3 regions of the Colwellia sp. KS18-150 genome follow, and region 1 is predicted to be linked to each of the others. Evidence: predicted binding sites of a transcription regulator. Region 1 holds the regulator's gene; each other region holds the start of a gene.
What was found. Region 1 encodes FNR, which switches genes on or off when oxygen is low (the NO sensors DNR and NnrR bind a similar motif). Its sites were predicted from a motif close to TTGATCTAGATCAA; they were not measured.
Positions count from the first base shown of each region.

Region 2: ubiT (ubiquinone anaerobic biosynthesis accessory factor UbiT) is a predicted target of FNR. The motif match lies at 730-743, and genes of this name have one in related genera.
Region 3: AC27IF_RS17350 (bacteriohemerythrin) is a predicted target of FNR. The motif match lies at 5,514-5,527, and genes of this name have one in related genera.

Region 1 covers NZ_BAAJMC010000019.1:4,526-15,085, reverse strand. Annotated here, with positions in the region: gene AC27IF_RS16625 (heavy metal translocating P-type ATPase) at 1-2,346, shown strand, start outside; gene ccoS (cbb3-type cytochrome oxidase assembly protein CcoS) at 2,369-2,605, shown strand; gene AC27IF_RS16615 (sulfite exporter TauE/SafE family protein) at 2,602-3,324, shown strand; gene fnr (fumarate/nitrate reduction transcriptional regulator Fnr) at 3,371-4,090, shown strand; gene uspE (universal stress protein UspE) at 4,256-5,197, shown strand; gene ttcA (tRNA 2-thiocytidine(32) synthetase TtcA) at 5,479-6,390, shown strand; gene AC27IF_RS16595 (glucosaminidase domain-containing protein) at 6,395-7,267, opposite strand; gene AC27IF_RS16590 (YciC family protein) at 7,297-8,130, opposite strand; gene AC27IF_RS16585 (LysE family translocator) at 8,294-8,941, opposite strand; gene AC27IF_RS16580 (DUF1415 domain-containing protein) at 9,205-9,780, opposite strand; gene AC27IF_RS16575 (ABCB family ABC transporter ATP-binding protein/permease) at 9,789-10,560, opposite strand, start outside.
Region 2 covers NZ_BAAJMC010000007.1:119,667-130,226, reverse strand. Annotated here, with positions in the region: gene ubiU (ubiquinone anaerobic biosynthesis protein UbiU) at 1-653, opposite strand, end outside; gene ubiT (ubiquinone anaerobic biosynthesis accessory factor UbiT) at 822-1,403, shown strand; gene kdsB (3-deoxy-manno-octulosonate cytidylyltransferase) at 1,400-2,218, opposite strand; gene AC27IF_RS11275 (Trm112 family protein) at 2,222-2,437, opposite strand; gene lpxK (tetraacyldisaccharide 4'-kinase) at 2,459-3,493, opposite strand; gene msbA (lipid A export permease/ATP-binding protein MsbA) at 3,536-5,296, opposite strand; gene AC27IF_RS11260 (DNA internalization-related competence protein ComEC/Rec2) at 5,382-7,796, opposite strand; gene AC27IF_RS11255 (DUF2062 domain-containing protein) at 7,858-8,367, shown strand; gene ruvB (Holliday junction branch migration DNA helicase RuvB) at 8,525-9,532, opposite strand; gene ruvA (Holliday junction branch migration protein RuvA) at 9,606-10,232, opposite strand; gene AC27IF_RS11240 (SCO family protein) at 10,371-10,560, opposite strand, start outside.
Region 3 covers NZ_BAAJMC010000021.1:47,058-57,617, reverse strand. Annotated here, with positions in the region: gene AC27IF_RS17380 (AAA family ATPase) at 1-113, opposite strand, end outside; gene AC27IF_RS17375 (cupredoxin domain-containing protein) at 229-537, opposite strand; gene AC27IF_RS17370 (4Fe-4S binding protein) at 553-1,500, opposite strand; gene AC27IF_RS17365 (ethylbenzene dehydrogenase-related protein) at 1,679-2,923, opposite strand; partial or broken gene AC27IF_RS17360 (NapC/NirT family cytochrome c) at 2,927-3,478, opposite strand; gene AC27IF_RS17355 (cytochrome D1 domain-containing protein) at 3,721-5,349, opposite strand; gene AC27IF_RS17350 (bacteriohemerythrin) at 5,645-6,211, shown strand; gene AC27IF_RS17345 (c-type cytochrome) at 6,555-6,947, shown strand; gene AC27IF_RS17340 (cytochrome D1 domain-containing protein) at 6,958-8,205, shown strand; gene ahbB (siroheme decarboxylase subunit beta) at 8,208-9,317, shown strand; gene AC27IF_RS17330 (Lrp/AsnC family transcriptional regulator) at 9,310-9,801, shown strand; gene ahbB (siroheme decarboxylase subunit beta) at 9,776-10,336, shown strand; gene nirJ (heme d1 biosynthesis radical SAM protein NirJ) at 10,362-10,560, shown strand, end outside.

The DNA of each region.
Region 1 (10,560 bases):
AACAACCTACAGCCCATGTGCTGTATTGGTTGTCAAGCTGTTGCTCAAACCATTGTAGATAACAATTTAACGCAATATTATGCTGTAAGAACTGAGCCTGCTCATAAAGGCGCAGAGCTTGTGCCTGAGCAGTTGCAAAAAAATCAACTGCTCGATGAAGCCGTATTACAAGATGAATTTATTTATCAAGATAAAGAAATAAAGGAAGCCATTTTAAGTATTGAAGGCATAAACTGTGCTGCTTGTGCTTGGTTGATTGAAATGCAACTGAGCAAAAAGATAGGTATTGAAGCCATTAATGTTAATGCAACAACACAAAGAGCGACTATAAAATGGCAGGATAATAAATTAGCCTTAAGTGAAATCCTCAATGCTATAGATAGAATTGGTTATCAAGCCTTACCCTTTAAAGCCAATGAAGTAGAAAAGCGTAATAAAAGAATAAGTAAAACCTTTATTAAAAGACTCGGTATCAGCGGTATTTTAATGATGCAAATCATGATGATTGCCGTAGGTTTATATTTTGGTGCCTTCGCGGATATGTCTGATCACAACAAGGTATATTTGCGTTGGGTGAGTTTTATTTTAGCTATTCCGATTGTTACTTATGGTGCTTTGTCTTTTTATAAAGGCGCAATTAGTGCCCTAAAAGTAAAAAGGCTATCCATGGATGTGCCTGTCACCATTGCGATAATACTAGCATTTAGTGCAAGTGCATGGGCGACAATATCTCAGCAAGGTGAAGTTTATTTTGAGTCTGTTTCGATGTTTACTTTCCTATTACTTATTGGAAAGTTTTTAGAATTCAGGGCTCGCTCTCACGCAGCACAAGTTTCTGCCAATTTATTAAAACTTATGCCAATGACAGCAACAAGAATTGGTCACGGTCAATCACTCCTTTTAGAATCCATAACTAAAGAAGAGTTAGTAGCAGCCAAGTTACTGATTGTTGAGGATATTGTTTTAATTAAGCCTGGAGAAACAGTACCTGCAGACGGCGTTATCATTGATGGTCATTCACATATAAACGAAGCGATGCTTTCTGGTGAGCAATTACCTGTCAGTAAAAACCTTAATGACAAAGTGTTTGCCGGTACAATAAATGGCGATAGCAATATAACAGTCAGAGTAAAACAAAAAAATAGCCAATCTTTTTTAAGCCAACTAATTCGTTTAAGTGAACAGTCTCAAGCTCATAAGCCAAAGCTTGCTCGACTATCAGATAAAATCGCACAATATTTTGTCGCCATTATATTAATGACCGCGATAGGTACAGCACTTTATTGGCAACAACATTTACCTGAAGAAGCTTTTTGGATCACTTTATCTGTGCTCGTTGCTACTTGTCCTTGTGCCCTTTCTTTAGCTACTCCTACCGCATTAACTTGTGCGACTACACGCTTAAACCGTGATGGTATCATGATAAAATCAGCACATGTTATGGAAACTATGCCACAGATTAATTGTTTCGCTTTTGATAAAACCGGTACATTAACCACTGGTGAGTTTGTCATTGAACAGGTAAGCATTGCCAATGAAAATAGATTCAACAAGCAGGAAGTATTAGCGATTGCTGCCGCATTAGAATCTCACTCTGAACATCCTTTAGCTAAGCCTTTTAGTCCTTACCGTGATTACTCACTGCAAACAAGCCAAGTAAGAGTTGAATCAGGCAAAGGGGTGAGTGGCGTTATTAATAATCAAGAGTACAGTATAGGTAAACCAAGCTGGCAATTAGATGAGTTTGATGAAGACATCCAATCTGCAAGTTGTGTTTTACTTTGTGAGGGTGTGCTTATCGCTGCTTTTTTCTTAGTAGATCAAGTGAGAAATGATGCATCATCACTAATCAAATCATTAAATATCAATAATCAAACTCTGATGCTTTCAGGTGATAGCCAAATTGCTTGTAATAAAATTGCAAAGCAGTTAACAATAACTCAATGTTATGGCGACCTTTCAGCCAGTGATAAAATGAATAAGCTGTTGGAAATGCAAGCGCATGAACCAGTAAAAGTTGCTATGGTAGGTGACGGTGTTAATGACTCCCCTGTGTTTGGTGCGGCACATGTTTCCATGGCAATGGGATGCGGTACTGATATTGCCAAAAGCGGTGCCGATGTCATTTTATTAAATGATAAACTTTCCAGTATTAGCACCTTAAATAAGGTAGCAATAAAAACACGTCGTATCGTGTTTCAAAATTACTTATGGGCTTTTGGTTATAATGCCATTGTATTACCATTAGCCGTTGCTGGATTTATAACCCCTTACATGGCGGTTATAGGAATGTCTGCAAGCTCGATTTTAGTGATCACCAACTCACTACGTTTACTAAAAAAGTAGTCACTCAACAAAAGAGTAAAAGATGAGCATAATATACATATTAATCCCTATCGCTGTATTACTTACTGTCCTTGGTATCTATTTGTTCTTTTGGGCAGTAAAAACAGAGCAATTTGATGATCTCGAAAAGCAAGGCATGAGCATTCTTTTCGATGAAAATGAAAACCAAGAATCTATCGAAGTTAATCAGAACACTCAATCAGAAGTTGATGCAAAAGAAATAAAAACTACTCAAGCTCCTGAACAAGACAATAAATGAATATTGATATTCTCTCGGCATTTATCATAGGTTTACTTGGCTCTGGTCATTGTATTGCCATGTGTGGTGGTATAACTACCATGTTAACATCTGCACTTCCTCAGCCTAAGCATGCTAATAATCAACAGATCCCTGTTAATGGCCAAGAGCAGACTCATAATCAAGTAAACAAATTAAGCTTAATTTTTGCTTATAATATTGGCCGTATTGCTTCATACAGTATTATTGGCGCTATCGTTGGCTTTACTGGCTCAATTGCTGCAAAAAATATCGGTATGCCACTGGCAAGCTTACGTATCATTTCAGCCATTTTTCTTATTTTATTAGGGTTATATTTAGGGCAATGGTTAATGTGGATAAATCGCATTGAAGCTTTAGGAAAGGGATTATGGAAGTACATTTCTCCTTTGGCTAAAAATGTTATTCCTGTCAGTACTCCGAGTAAAGCATTCTCTTTAGGCGCTATCTGGGGCTGGCTACCTTGTGGCCTAGTTTATTCAACCCTAACTTGGGCATTAGCGAGCGGTAGTTTGGTAACAGGGGCAAGCATTATGTTTTTTTTCGGCTTAGGAACCTTGCCAGCGCTATTAACACTCTCTTTTAGTTTCGGTAGTGTTAAGCATTTATTAGCCAATGCTAAGTTACGAAAAACAATGGCATTAATATTAATTACCTTTGGTATTTATAGTTTACTTCTTGCATCTAGACAGGTGTTCTAATACCATAGATTTGTCCTAAGAAGCTATGTAAATAATCGAGTAATGTATGTCGAACAATAGTTGCCCAAGCGCACAACATATCAAATGTCAAAACTGTAGTATTAGTGAGCTTTGTTTGCCTTTTACGCTAAACGATCAAGAGCTTAATACTCTCGACAATATTATTGATCGTAAACGCCCTATCCACAAAGGCGATAAAATATTTACCGATGGCCAAGATATGCACGCACTATATGCTATTCGCTCAGGAACATTTAAAACCTATACTGTTAACGAGCAAGGTGAAGAGCAAATCACTGGCTTTCATCTAGCGGGGGACTTATTAGGATTTGACGCAATAGCTGATGCTGAGCATAAAAGTTTTGCTCAAGCACTTGAGACATCAATGGTGTGTGAAATTCCTTATAATAATTTAGACAAACTGTCTAACACTATGCCAAAACTTAAGAAGCAAGTTTTACGCTTAATGAGTAATGAAATTCGCACTGATCAAGAAATGCTCACCCTGTTAAACCGAAAAAATGCCGAGCAACGTGTAGCAACATTTTTGGTTACATTAAGCGATCGTTATCATGACCGTGGTTTATCCGCCAGTGAATTTAGACTAACAATGACTCGAAGCGATATAGGTAACTATATTGGTTTAACGGTTGAAACAATCAGTCGGTTGTTAAATCGTTTTCATAAAAATGGCTTAATCAATGTTGATGGTAAATTAATTTCTATTTTAGATATTGATGCATTAATTGATTGCGCTGAGTCTTAATCCGCTACAAAGTTTAAGGGTTATTGTCGCGATAAAATCATTTATCGTGACCCGTAAACTTCCAAATAAATTGATTTAAAACAAGCATTAATTTCATACATTTGCTATAAATTAACTATGTTCTTTTAATGGTTATATTGTTAATTTATAAAAGTGAGATTAATCATGCAAACATATCAAAAAATCCTCGCCGTTATCGATCCGACAACGGAAGATCAAAAAGCACTAAAAAGAGCAATAGAATTAGCCGCTAGTATTAAAGCCAAAACTGATACCAATGTAGAAGTTTGTGCTTTTTTAACTATTTTTGATTTTTCTTATGAAATGACCACTATTTTATCAAGCGAAGAACGTGACGTTATGTGTCAGTCAGTAATCAAAGATAAAAAATCATGGCTAGAAAATATTGTTAATAGTTTAAAAGGTGATATGGACATAAATTGTCAAGTGGTTTGGCATAACCGCCCTTTCGAAGCTATCGTAGAGCAAGTCATAGAACATGATTATGATATTGTCATCAAAGGAACACACTTACATGACAAATTAAAGTCTGTGATTTTTACCCCAACAGATTGGCATATTTTACGAAAATGCCCTTGCCCAGTGTTATTAGTTAAAGATCACGCTTGGCCTGAAAATGGTAATATAATTGCAGCACTAAATGTTGGTAGTGATGAATCTGAACACCGCTCACTTAATATTAAAATTACTGAGGAAGCCAAACAGTTAGCTTCAATTGTTCAAGGCAATGTTCATTTAGTAAATTCATTTCCAGGTACCCCGGTAAATATCGCCATTGAAATACCTGAGTTTAATTCCACAGAATACAATGACACCATGTTAAAGCATCATCAACAAGCGATGATCACTCATGCTAATAAATTTGATATTAGTGTTCTTAATACTCATGTTGAAGAAGGCTTACCTGAGACAGTTATAGAGCAAGTCGCAGAAAAAGTGGATGCAGAGTTGGTCATTCTTGGTACTGTCGGTAGAACAGGTATTTCAGCCGCTCTAATAGGAAATACAGCAGAGCATGTAATTGACCAACTTAATTGTGACGTTCTCGCTCTAAAACCCGATGGCTATGTATCACCATTACAGTAAATCAACATATTGAAATAGTTATTAGCTAATTTTTAAGATAACAAGGCGAGAAGAGTGCAATGTAATCATTGTGCTTTGACGGTTTTTAACGGAGTTAGGTTAAAGTAAGCCATAAACCATTAGGCTCTACTGAAAAATCGTCACTCTTTTTCAAGCGAAACAGAGTGATAAACTTAAAGTTCAACAGACCCTAGTTTGTTACCTCTGCCTTATAGCTTTAAAGCGCTAAAAAACCTATAATGCGCGGCGAAATTAAACCGTTTTAACTAAAGCTGCCTTTTATGAACACCTCAAAGCCCTTAACTGCGATACAACAGACTCAATTACCAAAACTTGAAAAACGCATCAGACGTCATGTCGGCCAAGCTATTGCTGAATACAATATGATTGAGGAAGGCGATAAAGTCATGGTTTGTTTATCAGGAGGCAAAGACAGTTATGCGCTCTTAAGTATTTTAATGTTACTTAAAGAGTCTGCGCCAATTAACTTTGAGATAATCGCAGTAAATTTAGATCAAAAACAGCCCGGTTTTCCAGAGCATGTACTACCGCAGTACCTTGATGGTTTAGGTATCGAGTATCATATTATTGAAGAAGATACTTATGCGATTGTAAAAGATAAAATTCCTGAAGGAAAAACCACCTGTAGCTTGTGCTCAAGGCTAAGACGCGCTGTTCTTTATAAAACAGCAAAAAACTTAGGCGCTACAAAAATAGCACTTGGGCACCATCGAGACGACATGATTGAAACACTGATGTTAAACATGTTTTATGGTGGAAAGATGAAGGCTATGCCTGCTAAATTAGTTTCCGATAATGGTGAGCATGTCGTGATCAGACCGCTTGCTTTTTGTAAAGAAGCCGAATTAATTCAATATGCCGAATTAAAACAGTTTCCTATCATTCCTTGTAACCTTTGTGGCTCACAACCTAATTTACAACGTCAAAACATTAAGCGCATGTTACAAGACTGGCATGAACAGCACCCTGGTAGAATAGAGTCAATGTTTACAGCTATGCGAAATGTTGTCCCATCACATTTATGTGATAGCCAGTTATTTGATTTTAAAACTATTGATAGTGATTCAGGTATAATTGATGGCGGTGATACCGCATTTGATACTCCTGAATATCCCCAAGCTGACAATATAAGCTCACATAGCAATGAGCTTAATGTTATTCAGGTTAAGTAGTTATTTACTCTCCAGCAATAACATCTTTACTTAGATTAGAGTCTTGAAAGTATTGCTGATTTTGTCTTAGCATGTGCGTAAGATCAGTAACATAATCTGCGCCTCGCTCTGAATAGGCAAGTAGCCCTGTAGCTAATAGCTCAGGGTTTAATGGCTGATGATTAGAGCGTAGTTCAAAGCGTATACTTCTAAAGACACGGTAAGCATTATGTGAATTGATATTATAGAAATATCTCGCTACCGCTTCATCTACACTTTGAAACGCAGCTACTTCATGTTTGGCCCCAGTATTTCTGCCACCAGGTACCATCCCGCAACCTTGGCGATAACACCAAATACCAAAGAAATTGAGTCCTATTCGAGAAAATCTTGATGTGCCCCATGCCGACTCATTAGCCGCTTGTACTAATACTAGCGGCGTAGGTACAACGTCGATGCGAACAAGTAAGTCATTAACCTGCTGCAGAACCGACGATTTCTCATTAACACGATACTTCTTCACTAAACTAGCTAACGTTTTTAACTCACTCTCTGATAGCGATAAGCCTAAAGATATTTTCTCTAGCCAAAATTCTAACCGTGCTCGCTGCGTTACTAACTTAGTATTTTCTTTTTCTATTGAAGGACGAATGAAGTCAAAGAATTGCTTCTTTTTACTCTTTACATCTTTTATTGCAGCAAAGTCAGGCAAGTCAACTGAGTGTAAAGGTTTCTCTATAACTTGCTTAACAATTTCTTTATCCGCTTCAACTTTACTGCTTATTTGCTCTTTTTCAGGCTTTGGAATAGCTACAGGCTTTAAAAAAGTAAAAGGGGCTAGTATGAATACCGCTAAAGCCACTAATAAGATGCTGCTAATAAATGTTGTTTTACTCATTGTATTCCTTCATTTTCTTTAAATGCATATTAAGCTGAAAAAGTATCATCTGAATCTGAGTCCACCTTAGACACTGATGAATTAGTCGTTTGACTAAGCTCTTCTTCACTCTTATCAGTAGCTAAACTAATTCCAAAAATTTCACGGTATAAAATACCTTTTACATTATAATATAAAGGTGCTAAGTAATTGATACCAAAAAGAAAAATGATAAACCCAACTGGCGCTAGTGTTGACTCTAACAATAATGCTAAAGGAAAAAATAACATGATCAGTGACAGGAATAAAATGAAATAGACAATAAACAAAGGAAACAATTTAAAACGAAGGGATTTAACAGAAATGATAATAGCCTTCATGGGCGTCATTTTTTTCTCAATCACTAAAGGGATAGTTAACGATAAAGTAATTGCTAAGAAAATACCCGGTAATATCAATAACTGAAAACCTAAACTAATTAATACCGAAGTAAATAAGGCACATAACACAACCCAACTGGCTCGTTGTAAAAACGCGAAAATCATTTTCGGTTGAGTAGGCATACCGACGGAGTGCAACACTCCCATCATTTCAACCTCTGCAATAAAAGGCCATACCGCGATGGTAACTACAACATTTAACAGCATACTCGCTTGAGGATCTTCAAGCACAGCCTCAATACCACCGAGATAGTCACTAACAATAAATGATACCGACATACCAAGTATGATTGAAAACAATAACCCTATATTTATCGCTAAGCGCGACTTCATAGTTAATTGCCAAGCTTCATTCAAAATAGCTTTAACATCAATTTGATAATCACCTTGTAGTGCACGTTCAACACTACCACCAACTTGTACAATAGAAATTTTTTCAGGCAAAGTAAAAACCCTTATAAAACAGAAAAAGAAACGTAAAACAAAAGGGGCTGCCTTGTATAAATGCCCAACAAATCGCTACAAAAACAACCTTAAAAGTTCAACAGACCCTAAGGCAATATTATACCTGAATATAAAAAATAATGTGTATCATGCTAAAAAGGGGTTAACTTAAATCACTTAGCACTAACTGTAGTGCCAATAGCAATAATACAGCGCCCATCACTCTATCTAATAGATAACCTTTTATTTGTAAATAATATCTCACTCTTCGGTGTGTTAATAAGTAGGATAAACTCACAAACCAAATACCTGTGGCAATTGTCATGTACAAACCATAAGTTAATTTAATCTCAAATGGCGTTGAAGGTTCGATAACAACAGAAAATAAACTCACGAAAAACAAAGTAGCTTTTACATTAAGACCATTGATTAAAAACCCGGTAAAAAATGCTTTTTTAGCGGAAGGCACAGCACTTTCTTTATTGACGTCTTGAATTTGCTCTTCAGTGCGCGGTACATCAGGTTTTTTAGCACGCAAGCCATGCCAAGCAATGTAACAAAAATAACCTGCAGCAATATACTTTAATGCTGTCAGCAAACGTTCATCACTGGCAATCAGTAAACCTATGCCAACCAGTGAATAGGTAACATGTAATAAAATACCACTGGCGATCCCTAAACTGGTTAAAATTGCGGTACGACGATCATAGCGGATACTTTGCTTCAATATTATTGCAAAGTCGGGACCTGGGCTTGCTACAGCCAATAAATGAACGGCAGCAATAATAAAGAATTGTTCAAGGTAAGACATATAAGATATAAGATTAAACAAAAAGCCATTCTACCTGAGGCTATTTATTAAAAGCTAGCTTTTCTTATAATCATAAATTTTAAAACTTAAAGCTTCGATTACGCGTTAAAATATTTTGATAAAAATGCCATAACTCATCAAAACAGCAAAACGTATACTCTTCACCACGATAAATAGTTTTCATTTCAGACCCTTTTGAATAGTTAATAACCTGAGGGTACTGTACAAAAAAAACACTACAATGATTGTAACTCAGCTGTAATTTAACGTGCAAAATGGTTGTCATGAATTGTTTTTAAAACATTTATAAAGAAATTACTGCCCTTTTCATGTGCTAGGGAGATATTATTTTCAGGGATCATTTCCGGCTTATTATAAACGGATAGCACTCGCGCCATACTGGCTTCACGAATGATATGTAACAAAGGTAATGGTGAACGATTCGTAAAGTTGCTCACCTCATCATAATCTTCGCCCTCAAAACAGTATTCAGGGTGCATACTTGCCAGTTGAAATACGCCTTCAAAACCAGAGTCAATCAACAGTTCATTCGCATAATCAAGTAAGTCTAGGTAACGATCAAAACTACGAAAACCATCTTCAAATATTATTAATGTCGTTTCAACCTCTGGATGCGCCTGTAAATAACGACATTGCTCAACAAATTCAATTAAGGCTGGCTTAACTTGGCTTTGTGATGATTGATAATAACAAATGCTATTATTGACAAATTCCTTCTTAGCAAACGGACAAAAGTTAAGCCCGATGATCACTGTTTCTATCCAGTCTTTAATCGCTAATACGCTGCCACTTTCTTCGTTATTTTCTCGTTCTCTCATAAAATCATTTACTGTGCTGACTGCTGTAATTGCCACATTTTACTATATTTCCCTTGCTTAGCTAACAATTGTTGATGATTCCCCTGCTCTACAATTTCGCCTTCACTCATTACAATAATATTATCGCTATCAACTATGGTTGATAGTCGATGAGCAATCACTAGACTGGTCCTATTTTTCGCCACTTCATTAATGGCTGTCAAAATAGCTTGCTCAGATTGACTATCTAATGACGACGTGGCCTCATCAAACACCAATATTTGCGGATTTTTCAGTATAGTTCGAGCAATAGCTACACGCTGTTTCTCTCCCCCAGAAAGCTTTAATCCCCGCTCCCCCACCATGGTTTCTACTCCATCGGGTAAACTATTTACAAATTTAGTCAGATGGGCCATTTCTATAGCATTCATTACTTGTTCATAACTTGCCTCAGGTAAGCCATAATTAACATTTGCAAACAAACTATCATTAAATAATACGGTATCTTGCGGTACTATCCCTATGTGGCTTCGTAATGAATGTTGAGTCACGTGATTGATATTTTGGCCATTGATGCTGATAAATCCTGAATTGACTTCATAAAACCTGAATAACAATTTTACTAAAGTTGATTTTCCTGAGCCACTCTCACCAACTACTGCGACTTTTTCACCGCTGTTAACCGTAAAAGAGACGTTTTTGATTATGTCTCGTTTAGGGTTATATGCAAAAGAGATATTTTCAAAAGAAATGGGAGATTGGGCTATATCTAAATTACTCGCATTTTCTTTGTCATTAACC
Region 2 (10,560 bases), on a different contig from region 1:
TCAATTAACACGTTATTTAAGCGAGATTCTAAGCCTTGTGACGTTTCTTGCCAGCGAACATATTTAGCAGGAGAGCAAGCGCCAACAGTATTGGGTGATTCGCCTGTCATGTAAGACGATAAATAACAGCGCCCTTCAGCCATAATGCATAAGCTTCCAAAAGCAAAAACTTCTAATGGGACTGGGCTAGATTTAGCGAGCTGACGTACTTGTTGAACCGAAAGAACACGTGGTAAGACAACACGTTGCACATCAAAATTATTATGAAAAAATTTAATCGCCTCTAGGTTGGTAGTGGAGGCTTGCACAGACACATGTCGCTCTACATCAGGATATGTCGAGGCGGCATAATCTAGCACACCTAAATCAGCAATAATTAATGCATCAGTTCCAATGGATACGGCATCATCAACCGCCTTTTTCCAACGCTCTTCGCCATTAGCATGTGCAAAAGTGTTTATAGCAACATGAAGTTTTTTCCCTCGGTCATGCACATAATCAGCAGCTTTTGCTAATTTACCGTCATTAAAGTTAAGCCCCGCAAAATGCCTCGCATTAGTATCATCTTTAAGGCCAATATACACAGCATCGGCACCATTATTTATCGCTGTTTTTAAAGCAGGTAAATTACCCGCTGGACACAATAACTCCACTTAGTGCTCCCAAGCATCTAGAAATAGAAAAGTAAGAATTTTCCAGATAGTCTAGGTGGATATGCGCAAACATTTATTGATATACATTAAGAAAGTTTGATCTGGTACAGTGACCGCTCTCACGTCAGTGCTAGACTAACTTAACTTTAATAACCACTGAGAAGAACATTGTTTAATTTCTTATCTAACCAACATACTCTTCTGCCAGCTACAGCAATTGAAAAATTTCCGCTACAGGTGCGAAGTCGCTTAGTATCAACAATGCCTATGTTATTAAGGCCTAGCTTAAAGTTCTTACCCTACAAAGCTCAAAAGTCATTATTACTCTCTGCATTGTCATCTGTTTTTCAAGAAGCACTTGAAGACGGGGATTTTGAGTTTCTTCAAGATAAATGGTTAAAAATTGCCATCACAGATTTAGAATTAACCTGGTGGTTAAGTTTTAATAACAATAAATTAGTGATGGCTTCAAAGAAGGAAATGCAAGAAAACAGTCATAATGAAGATGTCAGCTTTAATGCAACAGGCGATGATTTGATACTTATTGCCGGAAGAAAACAAGATCCTGACACCTTATTTTTTCAAAGGCGTTTAAAAGTTGAAGGAGATACAGAGCTAGGATTAGAGGTAAAAAACTTAATTGATGCTATAGATATTGAACAATTACCCAGTAGTGTTCATTCTTTGGTGCAATTTAGCGCTAACCTTATACAAAATACTCGTGATGAGTTAGCGCGAAGAGATAATTAATTAAGTGTTGCTGCGTACTCTCTTGCTTTGGCAAGATCTTCAGGTGTATCAACGCCCTCAACAGGAACATTACTTTTAGCAACCTCAACATGAATATGCTCTCCTTGATAAAGTACTCTTAGTTGCTCAAGCGCTTCAATTTGCTCTAATTGGCTAGTAGGCCAGTTGACATAATCTTTAATAAAACCTGCTCGGTAGGCATAAATTCCAACATGACGTAAATAAAAATCACCAATAGCATTAATATTATTATTACCTAAGTACCTTTCTCTATCATAAGGAATTGTTGCTCGACTAAAGTAAAGAGCATAACCATCTTTATCGGTGAGCACTTTTACTGCATTGGCATTAAATGCCTCTGTAACCGAATCAATATTTATCGCTAAAGTCGACATTCGAGCAAGCTTACCTTGGCTACTATTGTCTTGCGCCGCTAAATTATCAGCAACCTGAGCAATATTTTCAGGGGGAATAAATGGCTCATCTCCTTGAACGTTAACAATAATCTCATCGTCATTAAATTGATATTGCTCCATGACTTCGGCTAAACGCTCGGTGCCAGATTGATGATCCGCGCGTGTTTTACAAACCTCGCCACCAAAGCCTTTGACTACTTGCTCAACTTCATCGTTATCTGTAGCCACAATCACTTTACTCGCACCACTTAATAATGCTTTTTCAACTACCCACTGGATCATCGGCTTGCCACCGATATCAGCTAACACTTTACCCGGTAGTCTTGAGGATTGATAGCGAGCAGGGATCACAACAATAAAGGCGTTGTTATTTTCAGTAGGTTTAGTGGCTATAGTCATTGATTACTGATCCTGCTCAATATTCGCATTAGTCTGTTCTGAGCTGTCTTCAGCGATACTTCTAGCTTCATTTTCTAACAACACAGGGATATCTTGATCTATGGTATAAGCAAGCTTATCAAATTTACAAATAAGCTCTTGCGCTGCTTTGTCATAGTCTAGTTTTCCTTTACATACTGGACATGCCAGTATTTCCATCAATTTGGTATCAAAAGCCATGATTAGTTCTCTATAGTTATATTATGTTGTTGTGTTGGGTAAAACCTTTTGTAAACATGCCATTAATGCTTGTTCATCTTGCTCTGAAAAATGAGCATTTACGGGTAAGTACCACCAGTTATCTTGTGCAAAGGATTGACATTTTACCGCATCTTTCTCTGTCATTAATAGCGGTAAGTCATTTTTAAACTGATAAAAATCATCAAGCGTAAACGCTTTGTGATCAATAAACCCTTGTTGCTTGGATAACGTAAAACCAAGTATTGATAAGGTATCAAAAAAACGCTTAGGATCGCCAATACCAGCTACGGCATTAACACTTTGCCACTGCAGTAAAAAACTGTTTAATGGTTTTGTCTCTGCGGTTTTAACATTGATAACCTCTGTTGCCAAAAGCTTCATCAAAAGTGAAGGCTGACTGGTTAACTTATCCCGCGACTGAGGTTGGCTACCATTATAAATGAGTATGTCAGCTTGTGATAAACGCCATTGCCCTTCTCTAAGCGGTCCTGAAGGTAATAATAAGCCATTACCAAATAAACGTTTGCCATCAATAACAATGATCTCTATATCTCGTTGCAATCGATAATGCTGTAAGCCATCATCACTAATAATAATATCACAGTCTTGCAAAACTAAACTGTTCGCATTGGCAACACGATCGGGTCCAACAACTACGGGGATCTGACAACGCTGATAAATAAGTATTGGCTCATCGCCAGCCTGTTCAGAAGTGCTACTATCATCAAGTAAATAAGGATAAGCGCTTGCGTTACCGCCATATCCTCTAGATATAACACCAGGCTTTAGCCCAAGCTTTTTACATAACTCAACTAAATGTACAACGACTGGCGTTTTACCATTCCCACCTACACCAATGTTGCCGACAACTATGACGGGCTTAGCTATGTGATAAGACTTTTTTAGTCCGCAACGAAAAGCTGTCCTTCTGAGTAAACTAACTAAGTAGAACAATACGGTAAATGGCATCAATAAAGGGACAAGCCAATATTTAGCGTGATGGCCGCTAAACCATACTTTTTCAATTAATCGCACAATTGCTCTACTTTAATATCTGATGAGATAAAACTCATAACGTTATTGCTCAAATTGAAAACTATGTAACTGGGCATAAGCACCATTTTCATCAAGTAACGATTGATGAGTACCTTGTTCAACAATTTTGCCCTGCTCCATCACGATAATTTTATCTGCGCTTTCAATAGTTGATAAGCGATGAGCAATAACAATAGAAGTACGGTTTTTCTGTAGCGTTTGTAAAGCATCTTGAATATGACGCTCAGACTCAGTATCTAAAGCGCTTGTGGCTTCATCTAGAATTAGAAATGGTGCATCACATAACAGTGCACGAGCAATCGCAACTCGCTGTCGTTGACCACCCGAAAGTAAAGCACCATTTTCACCGATATTGGTTTCTAATCCTTGTGCCATTTGTTGTGCAAATTCCATCACATGAGCACTTTTCGCTGCCGCAATAATGTCATCTTTACTTGCCTCTGGGTTACCATAAGCAATATTGTTAGCTAAGGTATCGTTAAAAAGCACCACTTGTTGAGAAACGTAGGCAAACTGGTGACGTAAGTCTTTTAAATGATAATGCTCTATATTAATACCATCAATTAACACCTCACCTTCACTGGCATCATAAAAGCGCAATAAAAGTGAGCTAGCCGTTGATTTGCCACTACCAGAGCGCCCAACAAAGGCGAGGGTTTCACCTGGGCTTAAATCAAATGAAATACCCTCAAGTGCCCAGTTATTTTCTTTACTATTGACTTGATAGTCGTAGGAGAAGTTAACATTTTTAAAGGCTATCTCGCCTCTAGCTTTACTAATATGCTCTGTACCTGTATCTTTTTCTTTTTCTTGATCTAACACTGAAAATATACTCACACAAGCTGCCATACCTTTTTGAAACTCGCTGTTAACATTAGTTAGCATTTTTAATGGTCTTAACAACATGGTCATATAAGTAATAACACTGACAAAACTGCCCGCAGAAATACTGTCTCGTAAACTTTCGGAGTTTACAGCATAGAAGACAAAGGCTAAGGCAAAAGAGGCTATGATTTGTATTACCGGTACACTGCCAGCCTTGGTCGCGACTAACTTCATCCGTTGCTGACGATTGTTTTTATTGATTTGTTCAAAACGTTTAAATTCTTGTTTTTGTCCACCGAAAGTAAGCACTACTTTATGACCATTAAAAGTTTGCTCTGCCGCGGTAGTCACCTCGCCCATCGCCCCTTGAATATTCTTACTGACTTTACGAAAGCGCTTTGAAACTATACTAACAATAATGGCAATCAACGGCGTTATAAGTAGAAATATTACTGATAATTGCCAACTGATATAAAACATCAAACCAATCAAACCAAGCACAAAGGCACTTTGCTGAACAATCACTAAAATGGATTTACTTACTGAATTTAATACTTGTTCGGTATCAAAAGTAAGTTTTGAAATTAAGCTACCGGTGGACTCTTGATCATGAAACGCAACCGGCATAGTCATAATATGTTCGAACAAATGCTGTTTTAAATCGGTAACAACATGGTTCCCGACCCACGCTAAACAATAATTAGCGACAAAATGAAACATTCCTCTAAAAACGAATGCTACCACCACAAATATAGGGGCCCATTTCATAAAATCAGGATTTGCCCCTTCTAAACCTTCATCTATCAATGGTTGTAATTTAGATAAAAAATAAACATCAATTGCAGCGTAACCTAACATACCAATAATGGCAGCCACAAACCCCAATTTATAAGGCTTTGCATAGCTAAGTAGACGTTTGAAATTTTGCCAAGTCGTGGCTGTTAACGGTTTTGCCATGAGGGAAGTGGTCTCAATGCTTTAGTATATTTTTAAATTAGATTGATTTTAACGTGATTCCTTTTCAACAACCAACTATTTCGAATTAGTGCATTGATTTAGCAAACCAAAATGGCCATAAATCATCACGATAGCTGTTTATGTTTACACCTTGCGTTGAAAAATTGATATTTATTTGTCCGAGTTTGGCTGTATTAACTAGCTTTACCCCATTAAAATGGTAACGCTCTACAACTTCTTCTACTGGCATTTTCCAGCGATTTAAATAACCAGCACTTACCAAGGCTATTTGTGGAGATAGTTGCTCAATAAATACTTTACTCGAGGAAGTTTTTGAGCCGTGGTGAGGTACGACTAATACATCGATTGTCAATTGCGGATATTTTGCTAACAACTTGGCCTCAACTTTCGAGGAGATATCTCCAGTAAAGAGAACTTTATAACGACCATCAGAGATCAGTAGTACACAGGAGTCATCATTTTCTTTGCCAACTACTTGTTCAGGCCAAAGCATCTCGACTTTTAACCCTTGCCAATTCATCACCTTACCTTGTAAACAATGACCAGTATTTATATTTTGATTGCTGTTATCAATGACTTCTTTGATAGCTATCAGCTCTTGTAACTGTGCTAATCCGCCAGCATGATCATTATCACTGTGACTAATGATGACCTTGTCTAACACCTTTATTCCAACATGCTGTAAATATGGACTCACCACTGCATCAATCATATTAAACCCGCTTGGGTATGATGCCCCTGTGTCATATAAAATGGCCTTACCTTGCTTTTCTATTAAAACAGAAAGTCCTTGACCGACATCGAAAATTGCTAACTGCCAATCATTGTTGCTGTGCACAGCTTCATCCGTAGAAGAAACTTGCTCTTGCGTCGTTATAGATGAGAAAGAAGCACTGCCCAGTAGTAATACCAAACTGCCAGAAATCAATATCTTTTGTTTGTTATTAATTGTCACTTTATACTGAAAAAACAAGTAATAAACACTAATAATACTCGCTGCAATCAGCCATTTAATATCAACACTGCTTAACGTCATTATTGCAAAAGGTTGAGCCGCAAAATAGCTTAAATAGTGCCATATAAGCTGTAGTGACTGTAAAGAAAAGAAGATAAAGTATTGGGATAACACCTCTGACATTGGCATGACAAGTACAGACAATAAACAAAGAGGAATACTAATAAAACTCATCCATGGTACCGCAATGATATTAGCCAGCAAGGCGATAAGTGAGATTTGATGAAAGAAAATGGCGCTGATAGGAAGTAACATCAAGGTTAAGCTTAGCTGAATAACAACTAATCCTTTAACAAAACACCACAGTGGCTCACCTTTACCAATAAAGTCTCTAAATCGCCATAAAGAAAGAAAAATTATCGATACGGCATACACTGATAGCCAGAAACTTGCGGTGAATAAACTAAAAGGTGTAGTGAGCACTAACAAAAATAATGTTATAAGAAACCAGCGACTAACGGATAACTTTATTGACAACAATCGGGTACACCAATAAATGCTCAACATCAACAAAGCTCGCACCGTTGGCAGTGAGAAACCCGCTAAATAACCATAACTCAATGCAATTAACATACTAAGAGCAATAGCAACATAACGAACATTGATGACTTGAAAGCAATTGCTTTTACAAAATAATCTTAGTGGTAAAGCTCGAATAATTAACATGATAAAAAAATAACTACCGGTGGCGACTAAACCTATATGTAAGCCTGAAATAGCAATTAAATGACCTGTTCCTGTAGCTTGTAATACCTGCCACAGCTCTTGGCTTAATTCACTTCGTGAGCCAAAACCTAAAGCGAGTAATAGCGGAGCAATCGACTCTTGCGGCAATAACTGTTGGTATTGAGAAAATAGCGCTTGTCTTACTGTAGCTTTAGGGTTTGATATCCGATTAGCTTTATTATTTATCACATAACCTGTGGCACTAATTTTATTGCTATTTAGCCATGTTTGATAACTAAAGCCTCCCAAGTTAGCTAAACCGTGGGCAGGCTTAAATTTAACTTTCAAGCTAACATTTTGCCCCTGCAACACAGTAAAATCAGGATTTTTCCAACTTAAACGTAGTAAAATGGGAGTTACTAACGTTTGATTATTGATATGACTTACACGAAAACTAAATCGCAAGCGCTTTTCTTTAGGGTTACCTTGGCTCACTTTAGATGCGACTTGGTCATCCCAAGTTTGTAAGCTCAATACTTTTCCCTGCACCCATTGAACTTTACTGGCTAATGAAATAGCATCCAAATTATTTTTTTGCCAAAGCTGCTCAAAAGAATAGGCATTAAATAATAACCAAAGCATTCCAAACAATAATCCTGAGCTTAAACGTGTAGGTTTTAACCACAAAAAACTGATAGAGGCTAAGAGAAGTAAAAATAGCGTAAAAAGATCTGGCACTATGGGCGAAAATAGTGACAATATAGCACCTAGAAAGAAACTCGCTAACCACCAATCCATAGTGAATGTAATACTTCCTGTATTATTGGATAGAAAAGAAAACTAAAAGAAGTATTAGTATATGCCAAAAAAATTAATTAAGCGTTTGATGCCTGATCATCAAAGTATTAAAGATAATAAGCATTTGAAAATTTTTGGCAGTTTGTTACACAATCCTCACCTGTGGCATATGAATCGTCACTCTGTCGCGAAAGCGTTTGCTGTTGGGTTATTCTTTGCTTTTATTCCAGTACCATTTCAAATGATTTTAGCGGCGGGTATAGCAATAATGATCCATGCTAATTTACCGTTATCAATCGCCCTAGTCTGGATCACTAACCCGTTAACCATGCCTGCGATATTCTATGCCTGTTATATTGTCGGTACTTGGATCGTTGGCACACCCGCACAAGAATTTGTCTTTGAAGCTAGCTGGCAATGGGTAGTAGAAAGTTTATCCACTATAGGACCGGCATTTTTATTAGGCTGCGGAGTATTGGCGATTACTTTTGGTATTATTGGTTATTTAGGTATTCAAGCACTTTGGCGTTATAGCGTTGCTAAAGCTTGGCAGCAACGCAAAGATAGGTAAGCTGAACTCGGTTGAAGAGATATTTAACTAGTTGAAATAGAATAAAAGATTAATCCTAATATATTTCTAGCTTGAGAGTTTTACTTAATTCAAGAAAAAGTCAGTAAAAATAGCTGTTAGAAAAACATATGTTAAGCGGATCTCAAATTAGATAGCCTTACTCTGTAGGCCTTGTAATAGAGAAATGTTCATAAGCTCTATCTGTCGCAATACGGCCACGAGGAGTTCGTTGTAAAAAGCCTTGTTGGATTAAAAAAGGCTCTAATACATCTTCAATCGTTTCTCGCTCTTCACCAATAGCAGCAGCGACATTATCAAGGCCAACAGGTCCCCCCATAAATTTATCGATGATGGCATGAAGTAATTTTCTGTCCATGATATCAAAGCCTTCGTTATCGACTTCTAACATATCAAGTGCTGCGGCGGCCGTTTCTTGATTTACCATACCGTGCGTTTTAACGTCAGCGTAATCTCTAACTCGGCGTAATAATCGGTTAGCAATACGAGGCGTTCCTCTGGAACGTTTAGCCACTTCATAAGCACCTTGCTCATCGATATTTAAATTTAAAAAATGTGCAGAGCGTTTAACGATAGACGTTAAGTCCTGTACATTATAAAACTCTAGACGCTGAACTATGCCAAATCTATCTCGCAAGGGTGATGTTAAAGCGCCAGCACGAGTCGTCGCACCGATAAGCGTAAAAGGAGGAAGGTCTAGTTTTATAGAGCGTGCCGCAGGCCCCTCTCCTATCATAATATCTAACTGATAATCCTCCATCGCAGGGTAAAGAACTTCTTCAACGACAGGACTTAAGCGATGAATTTCATCAATAAATAAAATATCATTTTCTTCTAAATTCGTTAACAAGGCAGCTAAGTCACCGGCTTTCTCTAATACAGGACCTGACGTGGTACGGATATTAACGCCCATTTCGTTGGCAACAATATTCGCCAAAGTGGTTTTACCTAAACCCGGAGGGCCAAAAATAAGTAAATGATCCAGAGGCTCGCCACGCTTTTTCGCTGCCGGAATAAAGATTTCCATTTGCGCATTAACATGCGACTGACCAGTATAATCCACCAACATTTTAGGTCGAATAGCACGGTCAACCCCTTCATCTTCAATCGTGGCTGCTGGTTCAATTAAGCGATCTGCTTCTATCATTTATATTCCCGAATTTTTAAATTAACGCTAGTTTAAGCTGTATTTCATTACTGTTTGATAAATCCTTAGAAAATTACAACATGGATTTTAGCGCCAAGCGTATTATATCTTCACTGGTCATGCCGTCACTATAAACCAGTTTCACCGCTTTATCTGCCTGCATTTGTTTATAACCCAGAGAGATTAGTGCATTTATAGCGTCACCTTTATGATCGTTAAAAGCATTAACAAAGGTTTGCTCTGTACTTAGCTGCACTGGCATTGCATCGGTTGCAGGTGTAGCAGAAGTAATTTTCCAGTCTTTTAATCGGTCACGCATCTCTATCAACAATCGCTCAGCAGTTTTTTTACCTACCCCTGGGATTTTAACTATGCCTGAAACATCATCATGGGCAACACAACTAACAAATTGATCAGCTGACATTGCAGAGAGAACCGCTAAAGCTAGCTTAGGTCCAACGCCATTCACTTTAATTAATAAGCGAAATAACTTTCGCTCCGTGGTATTGGCAAAACCATATAATAATTGCGCATCTTCTCTTACAACAAAGTGTGTGTAGATCACCGCCTGCTCGTTAAGATCAGGAAGCGCATAAATACTTGTCATTGGCATAGTGACTTCATAACCAACGCCTGCACACTCGATAAGGATTTCAGGTGGGAACTTTTCGGCTAACGTGCCAGATAATCGACCGATCAAAGGGAATACCAAATAATGATTATTAATTGGCAAAATCATACCACTAGATATTTATACAGTAAACTACTTTTTTGCTAACTAGCATCATAGCTAGAAAAGATTGAATTTTTCAATTTACTTGGCAAAAGTGTCACTTTTCTACCGTTTTATCTCTTGTTGTAAGGTTTTAATATCACTGATTAAATGATTAACTGAAGTTTTATTTAAACCATTGTAAATACCACGAATATGTCGATTTTGGTCTACTAGCACCAAGTTTTCTGTATGTAAAAAGTCTTGGTTGCTAACAAACTCACCTAAATCTTCATTGGCAAAGTATGCATTACGA
Region 3 (10,560 bases), on a different contig from region 1:
ACGGGCAATTGATGTTGATAGGCATAATCAAATAATGAGACTTCATTAGCCTGCTCTTGGTAATAAAGTTCATTTTTTGGTTTGATTGATGTTTGAAAATTAATAGCACTCATAATGACTCTGTTAGGTTTATAGTGTTAAATAGGTGATCTTAACCTTACGTTACGCTTAACACTTGTATTTAACAAACCTCAAATAACGCTTAGTTGATGCGGATCAATAGATTTTTTATTTGACGGTAACCACACCCTGCATTTTCGGATGTGGGCCACATTCATAAGCAAATTCACCCACATAATCAAAAGTTCGTTGATAAGACTCGTCAGGGAAAAAGTAATCTGGCTCGTCATTATCTAGCTGCTTAAACCAAACATTATGGTACTGGCGCTTTTCAATATTTTTCCAAATAACAGTATCACCTTTGTTAATGGTAACTTGAGCTGGCAGAAATTTTTTCTTATAAATTTCAACCACAACGTCTTTTGCTATGACATTCGTACTTATTAACAAGAGTATGAGTAGAGTAATTTTTTTCATATTTTTAGCCCTGTATTATTTTAATTCCTTAAAAGCTATTTCATTTTTTTTAATCGACCTAACGGCGCGATCAACCTCAGTAGCTTCTGGACCATTCACCCAAGTCAATAAGCTGCCCTGTGGATCATGCTGTTGTGCTTCACTACATGCAGAAATACATTGCACACATTGAGTACATGTAAACTTTGCTCGTTTCATATTTCTGGTGGGTAAACGCATTGGGCAAGCAACATCACAAGGCGCAGAGCCACCTTCAGTTTTTAAGATGCACTCTCGACATGCTTTAGCACGTTTGCGATTGAATTTAACAATTTGCGCTTGATTGTTTGCCATCCAGATCAAGCTTTGAAACAAACCTAAAGCACAGCCATATTTGCAAAATATATGACGTGCAAATAGAAAGTCTAAAGTGAAAACTATAGTGGAAGCGCTAATGAAAATGCTCGAACCAAAACCTAAGTTCCCTGTTACTAAATCAATCAATAATGTTTTCGGATCGAGCAAATAACTAAGTAAACCCACAGACCAAATAAAAGCCATACTGATAGCCGCAATAAAAACAATAAGCCATGGCAAAAAACCTCTACTCGCTTTACTGGCTTTTTCCCATATTGTTACTCGGTTGAGGTATTTCAGCATCAGCTCATTTATGAATTCGACGACTGAAAAATGTGGACAAAGCCAGCCGCAGTAAATTCTCCCAAACTTCCATATTAATGTTGCCGTTATGGCGATAAATGCTATTGCTGGAAGAAGCACTCGAGTAAAGATTTTGATTGCTGCATCAATCGCATTGCCATCGCCGTACAGGATTGGTTCGATAGAAATAGTCCATGCTTGCCCAAAAATAATGAAATGGCCAAGCTCTAGATCAAACCGAAATAGATCAAGTAAAGGAGCAAATAAAAAAAGTAAAAAAAATCCAAGCTTAGTAAGTGCTCGTGATTGTTGCAGCTTCAACAAAGGTGTAACCCTATGTAAGTAGATTAATCCTCATTATAAAAAACTTTATGTTTAGATAAATTAACCTAGATCAGAAAAAAGCCTCTTAACCTACCTTATTTTGGGGGTAAAATAAGGTTAATTAAGAGGCTGGTAATAAATTAATAGATAGCATTAATTTAAAAAACTTTGAGTAAATCTACTGCTTTATGGCATTAATTTCAGCTTGTTCGTTATCAAGTGCTAACTTGTAACCAAAAGATACATGGTGATAACGAGCACTTGAGTAATCATCATGAATAGCAAAGCCAAAGTTATAAACCTTTCCTGGTTCAATACTGACATCACCTGCACTATCTGAGACAAGTTTACGTTTAACCACTACCGACCAAGTGCCATTTTTTAGTGCCGCTTCAACGGTTGCACCTTGACCACCATGCATATCACGTGAAGCTAAGATTTGACCATCTTCTATTTCACCTGTTCCTGATTTATAACGAACAATATCCATAAATTGATCAGCTTCTTGAGCCGCATTAATATCAGCTTCATCTTTGAGCTTATCCCAACCACCTAATGCTTTTCCGCCACGACCTTTTAATTCTAATTTTGTACGAGACTCTTTTAAGTATTTGGTAATTCCCAAGCCAGTGCCCGTATCAAAGTTCAAACGTTTAGCTAAATCGCTACCTTTTAAAGTCTCACCATCGGGTGCAAATGGCATGGAGTTAGCATCTGCGTGACAAGTTCCCCAACAACCTGCTCTATCAGCATATTCTGCATCATCAGTCGCTATCATAAAGGCAAGCTTCATAGGATTTTCAGGATCCATTTTACCGCCGTCAACAAAAGGTACTGGCGCATGTTCACCGTCACTCCAAGAAAATCTTAAGTATAGATTTTCTTCATCATGGGTGGCGTCAATTTGAACATCAATACTGCCACGTTTACCTGGAATAAGGTTGGGCTCTTCAATTTTCTCAGATTCTCCCGTAACAATGTTTTGACCAATATCCGCAATCTCTTCACCATGACATTCAGTACAACGGTCGCCTTTAGTAAACGCTCGTTTTCCGCCATGCTTACGCCCTAATATCCATTCAATTGAAGCTGTACCAGGATAGAATACGCCTATATCTGTTGCGCTCGACTTACCCCAATCCACATCTATATTACTTGCTGACGATGATGATTTTTCTGCTTTCGGTTTTGGCTTAGCACTTGAGCTTTGATTCGCTAATGCTTGAGAGACGGCAGCAGAGATTTGTTGTTCAACCTTCTCTTGCTGTGCGATTTTTTCTGCCTTCACCTGCTCTTTTTCGGCTGCTTCTTTGGCTTCAATTCTTGCTAAACCATCTTTATAAGCTTGCGGTACCTCTCGGATATAATCAGGGTTTGGCGCTTCGAGTTTTTCTAGTTGTTCATCTGATAACTTATCTCGCACATCGTGGTGGGCTATACCTTTATGGCAATCGATACACGTTTGTCCGGTTTCGAAGGCATTTAAATGTTGCTTACGTGCACGCGGTTTTTGAAATTCAGGATTCATTGATTCAAAATTATGACAGTTACGACACTCTCTTGAGTCAGTATCCTTCATGGCCTTCCAAACATTTTGGGCTAAATCAAACCTGTGCTCTTCAAACTTTTCTTTAGTATCTATTTTTCCTGTTAGCCAAAAAAACACTTCTCGAGAAGCTTGGATTTTACGAACAATTTTATGAATCCAAGGTCTAGGCACGTGACAATCAGGACAACCAGCCCTAACTCCGGTACGGTTAGAGTAGTGAATAGTTGGTGTGTACTCTTGATAAACATTAGCTTCCATTTCATGACAGCCAATACAAAATTCGGTAGTGTTTGTTGCTTCCATTGCCGTATTGAAGCCACCCCAAAAGATAATACCAACAACGAAGAAGATGACGGCACCTGAAACGGTAGTACCAAGTATCAGTCGTCTAGACCAAAAACTTGGTTTTGAAAATTTGTTATTAGCCATAGTTAGCTCTCAGTGGGTAATACGTTTATAAATTGTTTTGCTAAGTATTTTCTTAATATCGTTAACAATAAAAAAGCATGACACCTGTCATGCCTTTAATGTTAAATTTGTCGCACTAATTCAAACTAGGGTTTAGCTTGCAGCCACTTCGTTCAAATTCGAGGAGAAAGCGCGGAGTTGACGTTAGTCATGAGCACTTTCGACAACTAAGTTGGACGAAATGGCAATAAGATAACCGTTATTTAAGTTTTGTGGTTCATACGGTTGTACACGTTGAACTTACCTGTTGGGGTAGTTAACCCTTTAATACGGGCAATTTCTTTAAGTGTTTTGGCATCATAAACTACGATTTCACCCGTTGGATTCTTCGCATCTTTACGATTCCAAACAGATACCCAAACTTCGGTACCACCTTTGTTAAATTCCATGTGTAATGCCGCTTTACCAGGCTCTTCTGTTACACGAATGGTTTTAACAATTTCACGTGTTTTCTTATCAAACACTTGCACAGATTGTTGAATCTCTGGCTCAGGATGTTTCAACTGATCAGCCCAAACATAATCTGAGTTTTCATGAGTTCGGATAAATACCCCTGCACCATCAGTTTCCACTTCGTAACAAAGTTTCCATGCTTGATCTGGATGACCGATTGGATCGTTCCCCCAAACAGAGACTAAACCCACACCTAAGTGAGTAGTGCCGCCTACTGGACCACACTTGTGATCTACCCAGTTAGCACCTGGGCCTGGATGCGGTAAACTATCAACTTTGATAATTTTTTCTAATGCTCGCTCTTTTGTATCCACAACAACCATGGCATTAGATGCATTAGCCGCAATTTGGAAGTAACGACCTGAAGGGTCGAAGAAACCATCGTGTAAGAATTCAGCTGAGGCAATTGATGTGATCGTTAAGTTATCTAAATCATCATAGTCAACTTGTAACATTTGACCCGTTTCTTTTACTGCAACAATGAAAGAATTTGTATTTGGCGCAGTATAAATAGCGGCTACACGTGCTTCATTGATGAACTCACCTTTAGTGTTGTAACCACGGGTTGACACCACTTTAAGTGGGTTTAATGTCGCTGCATCCATGATAACGAAATGCGCAGGCCAGTAACCACCTGCAATAACGTATTTTCCGTCACCTGAAACAGCAATATCACGAGCGTCATAAGCCATTTTAGTTTCAGCAACTAACATTTTTTCAGGTTTTTGCCATAAATCGATTTTGTTAACTTTACCGTCACGACCAATGGTGAACCAGAAACGGCCAACATCTTTCGCGTTACCTAATTTATGTTTTTCAGTCCCTTTAATTACGTGTACTGCATAACCGGTATCGATATGTGTAACAATCTTTTTAGTATCGCCATCAACAATTGCCGCAGTACCTGCATCACGTTCGATTACAACAAAGAAGTTTTTCCAATTTAAACCGTGTAATGGTTTAGTTGGGTAATCTTTTTGCGCGACAAATTCTTTAGTATGTGAGCGCATTTGTTCAAGAGACATTTCCGGCGGTACCGGTGGCGTCATTTGAATAAAGGTGGCTAAATTTGCGATTTCTTGTTTACTGAACAAATCATCAAAGTTGTTCATACCGCCTTCAGTACCTAATGAAATAATTTTCTCTAGACGCTTTTGGCCTTTTTTCAGCATATTTTTAGGCTCTAAATTTTTACCTGTTGCACCTTTACGCAACACACCATGACAACCTGCACAGCGTTGAAAGTAGTGTAATTGGGCTTTTTCAAAGTCAGCTTCAGATAAGGTTGGCTCTGCCGCAGAAACTGTCATGCTGAAACCACCAGCAGCCATCCCTATAGCTAAACCAAGCGCTGAAAGACTGTGTTTTATGTTTTTCATCGGTTACTCTCCAGATTTTATTGTATTTACGTGTTAGTACCGTGATAAAGAGTGTTAAATCACAGTCACCAAATGTTTCTAAATGTAACTATCTGCCTATTTCCGTCAAAATTATGTGATTCAGATCAAGTTTTTTTACAAAGATAATTAATGGTGTATTTAACTTGATCGAGGTCAATAAATAGGCAGACATTTACTCGCAGTAGTTAAAATAATCAGAATTATTAAGTAAGCTATATGTTAGAGCACATTTATTAACCCTAGTAATTTTAAGGGTTTAGTAAGAAGGGAAATTATGAACAGTCGCAGCAAGTCCTTTATCTATGCCAGCATTATCGGTTTAATCGTAGTCGCAATATTTCTGGGTTTTTTATCTAGTTTGAGTAATCCAGTTTCTTGGCTACTCATCGCCGTGTTATTTCTTATTCCTGTCTTTTATCGACAAACGGATCAGTTTAAAAAAGTAAAATGGAAAGATGAGTACAGTGTTGGTATTACCCATATCGATGACGACCATAAACAACTCATTAGTTTATTAAATCAATTTACCGTGGCTTATGATCATGCCATGAGTGAAGAATTTGAAAAAAAAGCGTTAAATGAGTTAATTGATTACACCAAATATCATTTTGAGCGCGAAGAAGCGCTGATGCGTGATAATAATTATCCTGATTTTGCAGCTCATCAAGCCAAGCATCATGAGATGATTGCACAGGTGAATACCTTTGTCGCGCTATACAATGAACGAGGACATGAAGCCCTCAATGAAATAAGTGAATACCTAACAGTATGGTTAATTAGTCATATTAACGGTACCGATAAAGAATATAGCCAATATTTAAATAGCCGAGGAATTCATTAACTTTCTTACTCGCTAAATTTCAATAAGAGCAGATTTTAAGCTGCTCTTATACCATTTTCATTAAGATTGTGATCTTGTTTTGCGTAGGAAAAATGATTTAGGGCAAGGCGCTTGATTGAGCAATAGCTGGCTAATCTTTTACCAATATTAATCCCTATAATTCAAATAAGTTACCTCGGTTTGATTTCTGTGCAATTACTGCTCAATTTACACTTTACTGATTTAAATCAATAAACCTTCTTTTATAGAGGTTTTATTATTGAAAGATGATCTCAGGCAACAAAACGCCCTTTCCTTCTCTATACACTTTATTAAAAGCTTCAAACGGCAAGGGATAGTTAATATGAGTTCAGCCATAGGCAAAATTACTTTTGTGGCAGCGGCGTTAGTCGTTATTTTTTTTCTCTTCAACAATCAAAGTTTAGCCACAGAAAATGAGCTATCAGATACTCGAAAGGTTGAGCTTATTCATATTGTTAAACAAGACTGTGGCTCTTGCCATGGTATGACATTAAAGGGGGGATTAGGTCCTGCTTTATTGCTAGAAGACCTTCAAGATAAGCCACTACTCTTTATTCAAAATACTATTCTATACGGCCGTTCAGGCACTGCAATGCCACCATGGAAATCATTACTTTCTGAGCAGGAAGCCTTGTGGATAGCCAAACAGCTAAAACAAGGCAAGGTTACTCAAGTTCAAACACAGAGTCACAAAGCGTTAAATAAGAATAAATAAAGGAACTGACATGAAAAACACTATTTACCAAGTTATTTGTATCGCTGCGCTTAACTTTACCCTAACGGCTTGTAGTAATGACACACAAGCTCTAGTTAACGATAACCAATCAACATTACGAGCAACAGGCGATATGGGGGTGATCATAGAGCGAGCAACCGGACAAGTTCAAATTATTGATCACAGCGACCAAGCAATAGTTAGTGAAGTTGATGGTCTAGGAGATTTATCTCATGCCTCAATCGTTTACTCTCGTGATCAAAGATTCGCTTATGTTTTTGGGCGTGATGGTGGCTTAACTAAAATTGATTTACTCAAAGATAAAATTGCTAAACGTGTTATTCAATCTGGAAACAGTATTGGTGGCGCCATCAGTCAAGATGGAAAATTAGTTGCCGTTTCAAACTACACTCCAGGTGGCGTCAAAGTGTTCAACAGCGACACATTAGCATTAGTCGCCACCATAGACAGCACTATTTTAACCACTAAACCTAAAAATAAAGATGGCAGTCCTGTACGCTCTAAAGTGGTTGGCTTGGTTGATGCGCCTAATAACAAGTTTGTTTTCAGTCTTTTCGATAGTCACGAAATTTGGGTTGCTGACTTTTCAGGTATTGAAAACGATGAGCAAATGAAAATCACCAAGTTCGAAGATATTGGTTTATTCCCTTACGACGCCTTAATCAGCGGGGATGGTCGTTATTATATCGCCGGCTTATTTGGTGAAGACGGCATGGTACTACTCGATTTGTGGCATATTGAAAAAGGGGTAACTCGTATATTAAGTGACTACGGGAAAGGCGAGCAAAAGTTACCTGTTTATAAAATGCCTCACCTTGAAGGATGGGCTATTGCCGGCGACCATGCCTTTGTGCCTGCCGTTGGACAACATAAAGTACTAGTGATCAGCACTAAAACTTGGCAACAAGTGGCAGAAATTCCCGCGCATAGTCAGCCTATTTTTGTTATGGCGCAACCCGATAACAGGCAAGTTTGGGTGAACTTTGCCTACCCTGATAATAATACTATTCAAGTATTTAACACCGAAAATTTTGAGTTAGTAAATACTTTAACCCCAGGGCCTGCAGTACTGCATATGGAATTCACACCTCGCGGTGAACATGTTTGGATGTCAGTAAGAGACAATAACGAAATTCAAATTTACGATACCCAAACACAAACACTACAAAAAACCCTGAAATCCAAAAGCCCCAGCGGCATATTTTTCACGAACCGTGCTCACCAAATAGGCTTGTAATCATGACATATTCAAACAACCTTATCGCAAAAAAGATATGCCCTAGCGGTATTACACAACTTGAGCAATACCTTATTAATAACTTTCAAAAAGGCTTTCCTTTATGTGAACGCCCCTATTTAGCCATAGCCAAACAGCTAAGTAATCCCGGATATCTATTAAGTGAACAAGCTGTATTTTCAGCCCTAACTAGCCTAAGCCAACAAGGTGTGATTTCACGAACTGGGCCAGTCTTTGATCATAAAAAGGCAGGGGCTAGCACGCTAGCAGCGTTAGCTGTCAGTGAGGAAAACCTTGATAAAATTGCCAGTATTGTCAATCAATTTGCTCAGGTTAATCATAATTATGGGCGCAGCTCTCATTATGATACTACCCAATATAATTTATGGTTTGTCGTTACGGCAAGCGACCCTGTCGTCTTACATAATACCTTAACTCGTATTGAGCTTTTAACCGGCTTGGCGGTTTTAGTACTGCCAATGGAAGCTTCATATCATCTAGATTTAGCTTTTGCCATTAATGTAACGGGTCAAGGAAGTCCGGTTATTCATAATCCACAAAGAGTAATACCTGATTCAAAAAAATCAGCTTTGCTGCCATTAACTGATTTTCAAAAAGCGCAGTTACGAAAGTTATTAGAAGCAGGCTTGCCAGAGCAACTACAACCATTTAAGTACATCGCACATGAGATAAGTGCCACACAGTTCCAAGTTTTGTCACAAATAGAAACTTGGCAGAAAACAGGTTTAATACGCCGTTTTGGCTTAGTGATAAAGCACCGTAAATTAGGATTTAATGCCAATGCTATGGTGGTATGGAATATTGATAAACAGTATGTGGATGCTATCGCGGCTGAGCTAGCCAAGCGTGATGAAGTGTCTTTATGTTATCGAAGACCACGTCGCCCTTACTGGCCCTACAACTTATTTTGTATGATCCATGGCACTGATAGAGGCTATGTATTACAGCAAATTAAAGAGCTAACGGAGCAATTATCTCTTCAGTCCATTAAAAAAGATATTCTCTTTAGCGATACCGCCTATAAGCAAAAGGGGGCTTGTTATCAACAAGGTAATAGCTTAGCAATAAATAAAGAGCTAGCTCATGGATAAAGCCAGCAACACAGCAGTGAGTGAATTATTGGCCCTTGATAAAGCACTAATAAATTTATTACAAAAAGGCTTACCTGTATGCCTTAGACCTTTTGACGATGTCGCAAACACATTAAATTCACAAGGGTTTGATACTAATGAACAAGAGGTGATTAAACACTTACAAGATTTACGAACCAGTAAAGTCTTAACTCGTTTTGGTCCTATGTTTGACGCCGCATGTCTTGGTGGAGCCTTCACGCTAGCCGCACTTGCCGTACCAGAAGAAGACTTCGAGCAAGTTACCGAACAAGTGAATAGTTTTGAGCAAATTGCCCACAATTATCGCCGCGATCATACCTTTAATATGTGGTTTGTCATTGCAACAGAGTCCCAACAAGAGATTGAGCAAGTAATTGCTGATATCGAAGCAAAAACACAATTACCTGTACTTAACACCCCAAAATTGGAGGAGTTCTATGTCGGCCTCTACTTACCCGTCTAAAGCATTAACTTCGTTAGAAAGACAATACATTTTAGCTACTCAGCAAGGGTTACCTATAGTTGAACGCCCCTATGATGTGATTGCCGAGAAACTAGGTATCACAGTTGAGCAGGTACTTGAACTTACTAAAGATTTACAACAGCGTGGCATTATTCGCCGTGTAGCCGCAGTGCCGAATCACTATAAAATAGGCTATAAATTCAATGGTATGACAGTTTGGGACATCGCTGATGATAAAATTCAAACTATTGGTAAGCGTATTGGTCAATTGCCTTTTGTCAGTCACTGCTATCAAAGACCTCGCCACCTTCCTCATTGGCAATACAACTTATTTGCCATGGTTCATGGTAAAAATCAGCAAGAGATTCAAAAGTACAGGAGCCAGATCAAAGAAATGGTAAATGATGCCTTAATGCACCGTAGTCATGATTCAGGTCAAGGTAGTGTAATTAAAAGTAATGATATGTTAACCAGCACACAAATACTGAAAAAAACGGGTTTACGACTTAAAAACAAGTCAAATAGTCTTGATTGAATACCGTTAAGGGAGCATGAGTATTATGTTTAGAATTTCACAACTGTTAACAACCTTACATAATGATTTAACCGAATTTAAACCGGTCAAAGCCACACGGAAAATGCCTGGTCCTGTGGTTATTTGGAATTTGATTCGTCGTTGTAATTTACGCTGTAAGCATTGCTATTCAACATCACTAGATATCGACTTTAAGGATGAACTCACTACTGAGCAAATTAAAG